DNA from 3 places in the Undibacterium sp. TC9W genome. Region 2 is predicted to be linked to each of the others. Evidence: predicted binding sites of a transcription regulator. Region 2 holds the regulator's gene; each other region holds the start of a gene.

What was found. Region 2 encodes sigma-54, which starts transcription at its own class of promoters, with help from an activator protein. Its sites were predicted from a motif close to TGGCANGNAANCTGCTTT; they were not measured.
Region 1: the regulator sigma-54 is predicted to act here: its motif matches at 1,529-1,546, upstream of ACO0LN_RS00785 (ammonium transporter).
Region 3: the regulator sigma-54 is predicted to act here: its motif matches at 1,226-1,243, upstream of urtA (urea ABC transporter substrate-binding protein).

What each region holds. Positions count from the first base shown of each region.
Region 1 is NZ_JBMPPJ010000001.1:158,268-161,535, reverse strand. It holds gene ACO0LN_RS00790 (NUDIX hydrolase) at 1-198, shown strand, start outside; gene ACO0LN_RS00785 (ammonium transporter) at 276-1,478, opposite strand; gene aat (leucyl/phenylalanyl-tRNA--protein transferase) at 1,666-2,382, shown strand; gene ACO0LN_RS00775 (arginyltransferase) at 2,379-3,110, shown strand; gene ACO0LN_RS00770 (quinone-dependent dihydroorotate dehydrogenase) at 3,172-3,268, shown strand, end outside.
Region 2 is NZ_JBMPPJ010000013.1:54,530-57,797, reverse strand. It holds gene lptB (LPS export ABC transporter ATP-binding protein) at 1-573, shown strand, start outside; gene ACO0LN_RS18510 (RNA polymerase factor sigma-54) at 585-2,075, shown strand; gene hpf (ribosome hibernation-promoting factor, HPF/YfiA family) at 2,183-2,530, shown strand; gene ACO0LN_RS18500 (enoyl-CoA hydratase/isomerase family protein) at 3,232-3,268, shown strand, end outside.
Region 3 is NZ_JBMPPJ010000009.1:2,487-5,754, reverse strand. It holds gene urtA (urea ABC transporter substrate-binding protein) at 1-1,168, opposite strand, end outside; gene ACO0LN_RS14485 (ATP-binding protein) at 2,027-3,268, shown strand, end outside.

The sequences.
Region 1 (3,268 bases), on a different contig from region 2:
GACTTGAATTACGCAGCGGGAGTCGAGAGCCTGGAAGTTGCGTTATTCTCTGAAGAGCAAATCCCCTGGGATGACATCGCCTTCCCTACCATAGGCCATACGCTGAAGTTTTTCTTTGAAGACCTGGCGAAGGTCAAGGCCGGTGGGCGTTTCCAGACGCATGAGCATGATATTTTCAAGCCAATGCTGCATGATTGAAATGAAACTGGCTGGACTTGCATCAAAAAATGGGCGACATTTTCAATCGCCCATTTTTTTCGTCATTATTTGCGTCACTACCAACTGGTCTCGCGCTCAGCAGTCGATGAGATTTTATGTATAGCCAAATCTGCGCCTTCAAATTCTTCTTCAGGATCAAGACGTATACCTACGAGTTTTTTCAAACTGGCGTAGATGATATAGCCACCGATGAAGGCAATCGCAACACCCGTGACGGTGCCCAGCAATTGCGACATCAAGCTGACGCCACCAAGACCACCCAGAGACTTTAAGCCAAAGATACCAGCGGCAATGCCACCCCAGGCACCACACAGCCCATGCAGGGGCCAGACACCGAGTACATCATCGACTTTCCATTTGTTTTGCGTCCAGGTGAACATCCAGACAAAGATCGCACCAGCCATACCACCAGTGATCAGCGCTCCGAGAGGATGCATGAGGTCAGAACCGGCACACACCGCAACCAGGCCAGCCAGGGGGCCGTTATAGACGAAGCCGGGGTCATTCTTGCCAAGGATGAAGGCGACCAGCGTGCCGCCGACCATGGCCATCAGCGAGTTCATGGCAACCAGACCATTCATCTTGTCCATGGTTTGTGCACTCATGACATTGAAACCAAACCAGCCAACAGTCAGGATCCACGCTCCCAATGCCAGAAAAGGGATGCTCGATGGCGGGTGGGCGGCAATTGCGCCATTCTTCATATAGCGGCCACGGCGTGCACCCAGTAGCAGCACTGCAGGCAAGGCGACCCAGCCACCAAAGGCATGTACGACTACGGAACCGGCAAAGTCATGAAATTCTTCAGAAAACATTGCCTTCAGCCATGCCTGTATGCCAAAACGCTGGTTCCAGGCTATGCCTTCAAAGAATGGATACAACACACCGACCAGCAAGGCAGTAGCAATCAACTGAGGGTGAAATTTTGCCCGCTCGGCAATGCCGCCTGAGATAATGGCGGGAATGGCGGCGGCAAAGGTCAGCAAGAAAAAGAACTTGACCATTTCAAAACCGTTTTTGGCGACCAGCACCTCGGCACCTGAATAAAACTGCACGCCGTAAGCAATGGTGTAACCGACAAAAAAGTAGGCGATGGTCGATACGGCAAAATCAACCAGTATCTTGACGAGGGCATTGACCTGGTTTTTCTTGCGCACAGTACCCAATTCTAAAAACGCAAACCCCGCATGCATTGCTAAAATCATGATTGCGCCAAGCAAGATAAACAAGGCGTCAGCGCTGCTATTTTGTGCATTCATGCAAAATATCTCCCAATTAAAGTGCAAATCCGAATTAAAGATGCACTGATAAAGCAAAATGCATTCCAATTTGGTGCAAACGATAAGTGATTGATTTAATGCGATTTTTAAAACCTGGTTATTTAATGCAGAAGTTTAATGCACTAAAATATGGCATCTTTTTAGTGCAAGCTATGTTGGGGGCTGCGTGATCCCCTGGCTGGAAACCGATAGTCCCTTCCCTCATCCCAGCACCGCACTTACTGAAAAAGACGGTGCCGCAGGCTTATTGGCAGCGGGTGCCGACCTGTCAGCGGGACGCTTGCTGTATGCTTATAGAAATGGCATCTTTCCCTGGTTTTCTGATGGGCAACCTATTTTGTGGTGGTCCACCGATCCGCGCATGGTCTTGCAGGTACAAGACTTCAAGCTGTCACTCAGTCTGAAAAAGCGCTTGCGCCAGGTCAGCAAAGACCCGCGCTGGGAAGTGCGCTTTGATACTGCCTTTGAAGATGTCATGCGGGCTTGTGCAGCGCCGCGCGGTGAAGAGCATGGCACCTGGATTTCTGACGACATCGTTGCGGGCTATTGTGACTTGCACAAACTGGGATATGCCCATTCCACCGAAGTATGGCTGGACGGCAAATTGGTAGGAGGCGCCTATGGCGTTTGCATAGGCCGGATGTTTTATGGTGAATCGATGTTTGCCAGGGTCACGGATGCATCAAAAATAGCCTTGGCACATCTGGTATTTTTCTTGCGTGAACATGGGGTGAAAATGTTAGACTGCCAGCAAGAGACGGCACATTTGGCATCTCTGGGCGCAAAAGCGATCAGCAGAACCGAGTTTTTGCGCTGGGTAGAACATGCCAGTGCCTTGCCAGCGATTAGCAATTGGACCATAGTCAACAAGATCAGCCCGTGACCCAGCTTAACGAACTCCCCTTCGCCAGCATACAGTTTTATGCAACGGCGCCCTATCCTTGCAGTTATCTGGAAGGCTTGCAGGCGCGTTCTCAAGTGGCAACGCCTGCACATCTGATTAATGCGGATGCATACTCGGAGCTGGTAAAGAGTGGTTTTCGCCGCAGCGGAATTTTTATTTACCGGCCGCATTGCGATAACTGCCAGGCCTGCACACCAGTGCGCGTACGCGTCAATGAGTTTGAAACCAACCGCAGCCAGCGCCGCGCCTGGAAAAAACATGGCAATCTGCATGCGCGCGTCAGCAGCCTCAGTTATGTGCATGAACACTATGAGCTGTACCAGCGCTACCAGGGTGAGCGTCATTCTGGCGGTGGCATGGACAATGACAGCCGAGACCAGTATGCTCAATTCCTGCTGCAAAGCCGTGTGAATACACGCCTGGTTGAATTCAGGGATGGCAACAATATCCTGCGCATGGTCAGCATCATTGATGTACTCACAGATGGCTTGTCGTCGGTATATACCTTTTATGACCCGGATGATGCGACGGCATCGTATGGCACCTACAATGTTTTGTGGCAGATAGAGCAAACACGCTTATTAAAGCTGCCCTATGTTTATCTGGGTTACTGGATTGCAGCTAGCCCCAAGATGGCTTACAAAACCAATTTCCGCCCCCTGGATGCCTTGATGCAGGGGCGCTGGCAAACTTTGCGGGAGCTGTGAAACGCTCCGCCCTGTTTGTCTCTCAAATTTTATTTTCAACTTTTCTTCCCATCCTATTTACATGCCTGCAAAACTTCTTTACTCCCTGATCCGCCCTGCCCTGTTTGCCATGGATCCGGAAAATGCCCATCACCTGACTTTACCTGCTCTGCAGCGCG
Region 2 (3,268 bases):
GCCGGGGATATCACGATTGATGATGTGAATATTTCGCAACTGCCTATTCACGAGCGCGCCGTACTGGGTTTGTCTTACCTGCCACAGGAAGCTTCGGTATTTCGCAAGCTGACGGTAGAAGACAATATCCGTGCCGTCCTCGAATTGCAAAAAGACAGCGAAGGGAAATATCTCGGTGCCAAGAAAATTGAGCAAAGGCTCAATGCTCTGCTGGCAGATTTGCAGATAGAAAAAATACGTGAAAGCCAGGCGCTGTCACTGTCAGGTGGCGAACGCCGCCGCGTCGAAATTGCCCGTGCACTGGCGACCAATCCACGCTTTGTCTTGCTGGATGAACCCTTTGCCGGTGTTGACCCTATCGCCGTCATTGAAATCCAGCGCATCGTGCGCTTCCTCAAGGAGCGCGGCATAGGTGTGCTGATCACCGATCATAATGTGCGCGAAACCCTGGGCATCTGCGATCACGCCTATATCATCAACCAGGGCGCGGTACTTGCCAGCGGCAAGCCTGACGACATCATACAAAATGAATCTGTACGTCGCGTTTATCTCGGAGAACACTTCCGGATGTGACGGGAATCATCATGAAACAAAGCCTGCAACTACGTACCTCACAACATCTGGCCTTAACGCCGCAATTGCAGCAATCAATACGATTATTGCAGTTATCCACTTTGGAATTGCATCAGGAGCTGGAGACGCTGCTGACTGATAACCCCATGTTGGAACGTGTCGATGATCCCCTCGATCACGCCGTACGCCTGCTGGCCGACGGTGCCATCAATACCAGCAGTACTTCTACCGATGCCGGCATGGAAGCACCGGCAGCAAGAGAAGACAGTGACAGGTCAGCAGAACCGGCTGCCGCAGATGCAGAAACCGTCATCAGCAATGACAGCACCACCTCCAGCGAAGAAGACTGGGGCTTTGATGATGTACAGCATGGCAGCAAATCTGGCGATGATGAGGATGGCCGCCCGCAGCTGGGTGCTGCTCATATCACCTTGCGCGAGCACTTGCTGGAACAGATGCGCCTGAACCTGCGCGAACCGCGTGACCGTGCTCTGGTCGAGTTGATGATCGATGCGCTCGACAATAACGGTTACCTGACCGAAACATTAGATGAAATACATGCCAGTTTGCCACTGGAGCTGTGCGTAGAACCAGAAGAGCTGGCATTTGCGCTGAACATGCTGCAAAGCTTTGACCCGGCAGGTGTCGGTGCGCGCAGCCCGTCTGAATGCCTGGCCTTGCAAATCAGGCGTTTACCAAAAGTTGCTTTCGTCATACGCAGGCTGGCATTGCAAATTGTTGAAACACAACTGGCTTTATTTGCACAAAGAGATTTCACCAAACTCAAGAAAATCTTCGATTGCGATGACGAAGATTTGCGCGATGCACAAACTGTCATCCGCCAGTGCAAACCGCGCCCCGGCCTGGCCTTTGCTGCGGATGAATCTGACTATGTTGTACCCGATGTGATCGTCAGAAAATCCGGCAACGGCTGGCAAGTCATGCTGAATCAGGATGTCATGCCCAGGCTGCGAGTCAGCAGCATGTATGCCAACATCATGAAGCAAAACCGTGGTGAAGCTGGCATGGGCGCACAATTGCAGGAAGCACGCTGGCTTATCAAGAATATGCGGCAGCGTTTTGAGACTATATTGCGCGTTGCACAAGCCATAGTCGAAAGGCAACGCAATTTTTTCACCCACGGTGCTGTTGCAATGCGCCCCCTTGTTTTGCGCGAAATTGCTGATACACTAGGATTACACGAGAGCACTATCTCACGTGTAACAACCCAAAAATACATGTTGACCCCACATGGCATGTTTGAGTTGAAGTACTTTTTCGGCAGCCATGTCGCGACGGAAACAGGGGGTGAAGCATCTTCCACCGCGATACGTGCACTCATCAAGCAGTTGATAGGAGCAGAAGACCAGAAAAGCCCACTCTCTGATAGCAAAATTGCAGACATGCTGGGTGAACAGGGCATGGTAATTGCCCGACGGACAGTTGCCAAATACCGTGAAGCCCTCAAAATCCCCCCAGTCAGTTTGCGTAAATCTTTGTAAGCAGTCCTTGTAATCACGGTTTGAATTGCTATATATGATTTAGCTCAAGGCAAATAAATGCTGAGAGCGTATCGTTATAGCAAGCAACATCACTATAGGAGCACAGTATGAATCTCACCATCAGTGGACATCACGTCGAAGTAACTCCTGCAATTCGTGAATATGTACATACCAAACTAGAACGTATCAGGCGGCATTTCGACCAGGTCATTGATATCGCCGTCATCCTGACGGTGGACAAGCTCCGGGAAAAGGATAAACGACACAAAGCTGACATTAATTTGCATATCAGCGGTAAAGATATCCACGTTGAAAGTCTGGCGCATGATCTGTATGCAGCCATTGATGCACTGGTAGATAAACTTGATCGCCAGGTCATCAAGCATAAAGATAAAATGCAAGACCATCAGCACGACGCCATCAAGCACATACCTGATCCGGCATCGGCTTCATAAGACCCCAGTCCTTGCCCGAACAGGGTTGCGGACATCCAAAACAAGGACGCTAGAAGGCGTCCTTTTTGTTGGGTGAATGGTTTCTTTGTACGGCTGGTTTTTGATGCTTTAAATTTCAAATAAATAGTTTACTTTTATTACTACTTGTCACGTCCATCGCTCAAAAAGCTGCGAATTAGTTGATTCACGGCATTTTTATTAACGTCATTCCAGCGTGCTTTTAGCTGGAATCCAGTGACGTTCGCTGTATGCCATGGTGCTTGTTACAAGTGGCGCTTTGACTAAAGCGATTGCCCTCCGTGGATACAAGCCGGGTCTCGTCCCGGCAGCCGAAATACTTTCTTTGCGTCGCCAAAGTAAGTATTCAAAGAAAGGCGACCCAGGCGTAGCCGCCCCTACGGGGTGCCCATTTGTGCAGTACAAAAAATGGGAAGATCCGAAACTCGCCTGCGGCTCAAACAGCGGCTCTTCTTTTTCCATTTTCTGTACTGCACAAATGGCGGCTACACATGGGAACTGCGAAAAGTCAAAAGCAACCGCAACGTCAAACTCAACAGCAACAGCAACCCAAAAAGTCAAACCTAACAGCAACGAACATGCCGCCCTTACGCTATTTCCTCATAAACATATACACCCCGTGACTACCAAGCCTGACAAAGTTAAAATAGCAGCTTCATCCCCTACCCTGCATAGTCAACATTATGAGCGAATTTGTACTTACCTCCGTCAAGAACAATA
Region 3 (3,268 bases), on a different contig from region 2:
TGAACTGACCATCCGCCTTGATCTCGCCTATCATGACTGGCTTGTGCAGGTGATGATTGGTTTTATCCATCGTCAATTCAAAACCGGATGGTGCTTTAAAAGTCTGTCCGCCCATGGCAGCAATGACTTTATCGGTATCCGTGGACTTAGCTTTTTCAACTGCCTGTTTCCACATATACATGCCTACATAAGTCGCTTCCATAGGGTCATTAGTGACAACTGTCGCGGCATTAGGCAGTTTTTTGGCGGCCGCATAGTCTTTCCATTTTTTGATGAATTCGGTATTCACCGGGTTTTTTACAGACTGGAAGTAATTCCAGGCGGCCAGATGACCCACCAATGGCTTGGTATCTACACCGCGCAATTCTTCTTCACCGACTGAGAATGCGACGACAGGTACATCCGTAGCCTTCAAGCCAGCGTTACCGAGTTCTTTATAGAATGGGACATTGGAGTCACCATTGATGGTGGAGATAACTGCTGTCTTACCACCCGCAGCAAATTTCTTGATATTGGCAACGATGGTCTGATAATCAGAGTGGCCGAATGGGGTATACACTTCATCGATGTCAGTATCCTTGACTCCCTTACTATGCAAGAAGGCGCGCAGGATTTTGTTGGTGGTGCGTGGATACACATAGTCAGTACCCAGCAAGACAAAACGCTTGGCACCACCTCCCTCTTTCGACATCAGGTATTCAGTCGCAGGAATGGCTTGCTGGTTAGGTGCGGCACCTGTGTAGAAAACGTTTTTCTCAAGCTCTTCACCTTCATACTGCACCGGGTAAAACAGTAGGCTATTGAGTTCCTTGAAAACGGGCAGGACGGATTTACGTGATACCGAAGTCCAGCAACCAAACACGACGGATACTTTGTCTTGCGATACCAGTTGGCGGGCCTTCTCAGCAAACAGCGGCCAGTTGGAGGCTGGATCAACGATCACCGCTTCCAGCTTTTTACCCATGACACCGCCCTTGGCATTGATTTCATCTATCGTCATCAGGGCCACATCTTTGAGAGATGTCTCCGAGATTGCCATAGTGCCAGACAGGGAATGCAGAATGCCGACCTTGATAGTATCGGCGGCTTGCGCCTGTGTAAGCCAGCCAGAAGCGGCCAGGGTCATTGCGGCGACAGCAGTTGCTTTCAAAACAGTACGACGTGACATGTTTTCTCCTGATAGTGGTGAGGTCATGGAACAAATAAAGCAAGTTTCTCACCACTGTTAGCAGATAACGTGCCAACCACCGAATTACACTAGTTATTGGCTGATAGGCCATTGAGTTGTTCAAAGATATTTAGTAAATTTAGCTCAAAAACATTTGAAAAATTTCATTCAGAATTCCGTCCAGAAAAGACATAAATGCAATACTCACACGCAATGTAGGAAAAGCAAAATTGGGACTATCCCTCACCCAAATACCTAGTATCGACAACTAAAACTATGCAAGCAAGATTGCATTTTAGCCACGACGTTAGATGTCAACTGATATTCGCGCCGAAGCATAAGCAACTCACTCATTCATTGGAAATAGCAGTGCTTCATTCTTGATTCGACATTTTCAATGGGCGCATATGTTGATCGATCACAATATTTAAGTGCGCAAACTATTTCCGCTCATTAGAAATGCGCGGCAAACTTCATTTTTAAGTGCACAAACGCACCCAAACCGTGCAAAAGCATAACTTTTCTGCATTTTTGTGTAGCCTTAATGATTGTTAACAAAATTTATTTCCGCACGGAAAATTCGACACAGACTTCTACAAATCTGGAACCTGGGATTCGAGAAGAAAAAATAAACTTATAAGCGTTTGATTTTATTGAATATTTTCTTGATCGCTAGGACTTATCGCCATTATGGCGTTTTATACCACTCTGATAAACATTGTTTTTTAGAACGCACAATTACTTTTTTCAGTGCAACATACGCAACTCCAAACTTCGCATTTATCAAACGATTGTTCTACTATTTAGACGCAGGGAAATAGAAATTGATTCCATTAACATTCTTCAGGTGTGGTAATCATGATCAATCAATTTGATGAATTCAGCGCTTCGCCGTCGGCCGAGGCGAGCGACAAGGTTCCCGAGACAGTCAAAGGTGTTTCTGATGTTGCCAGATTGCAATATTTGATCGATAACACGCCTGCCATTATCTACAGTAGTGTTCCTACTGGAGATTTTAAAATGACTTTCGTCAGTAACAACGCACTCAATGTTCTCGGCTATCACCCTGAAGAAATGCTAGCCGATCCAAATTTCTGGTTCAATCACATTCATCCAGCAGATGTACCCCAAATCTTCTCAAGTATTGCAAAACTATTTACTGAAGGTGAGCGCGTTTACGAATACCGTTTCATGAGTCGTGCTGGACAATATGTTTGGATGCATGACATGCTCAGGTTAATTCGCGATGAGGATGGCAATCCGGTGGAAGTAATCGGATCTTTAACCGACATCACAAAACGCAAAGAGATGGAAGAAACCTTGTTCAAAAAAGGGCAAGAGCAACAATTGCTCATCAAAAAATTGCAAGAAGCGCACGAGCAATTGTTGCAATCAGAAAAAATGGCCTCCGTTGGCCAGCTCGCGGCCGGAATAGCACACGAGATCAATAACCCAATAGGATTTATCAATTCGAATATTGGGAGCCTGCATAACTACGTAGAGAAATTGCTTGAAGTTATTGGTGGGTATGAAGACTTAATCCCCCAATCTTTAAGCGAGAGCCAGGCCCACAGCAAGATGAACGAAATCAGAGAAAGAGCTGATCTTGATTTTTTAAAAGACGATATACAAGATCTTGTACAAGAATCGATGGATGGACTCAAGCGTGTCAAGGATATTGTTCAGTCATTAAAAGATTTCTCCCACGTTGGCGAAACAGATTGGCAGGAGGCAGACATTCATCATGGCATAGACAGTACCTTGAATATAGTCAAGAACGAAATCAAATATAAAGCGAATGTCGTCAAAGAGTACGGACAATTACCACCTGTAAAGTGCATCATTTCACAGGTCAATCAGGTCATTATGAATTTACTGGTTAACGCCTCTCATGCGATTAAAGAGAAAGGGATTATCAAGGTCAGTACAGGTTGCGAAAAAGACCTGATATGGATAAAAGTACTCGATACTGGAAGCGGTATATCACCCGAAAATCTTAATCGCATATTTGAACCATTTTTTACTACCAAGCCAATAGGAAGTGGTACTGGCTTGGGCCTTTCACTCTCATACGGAATCATAAAAAAACATGGGGGTAAG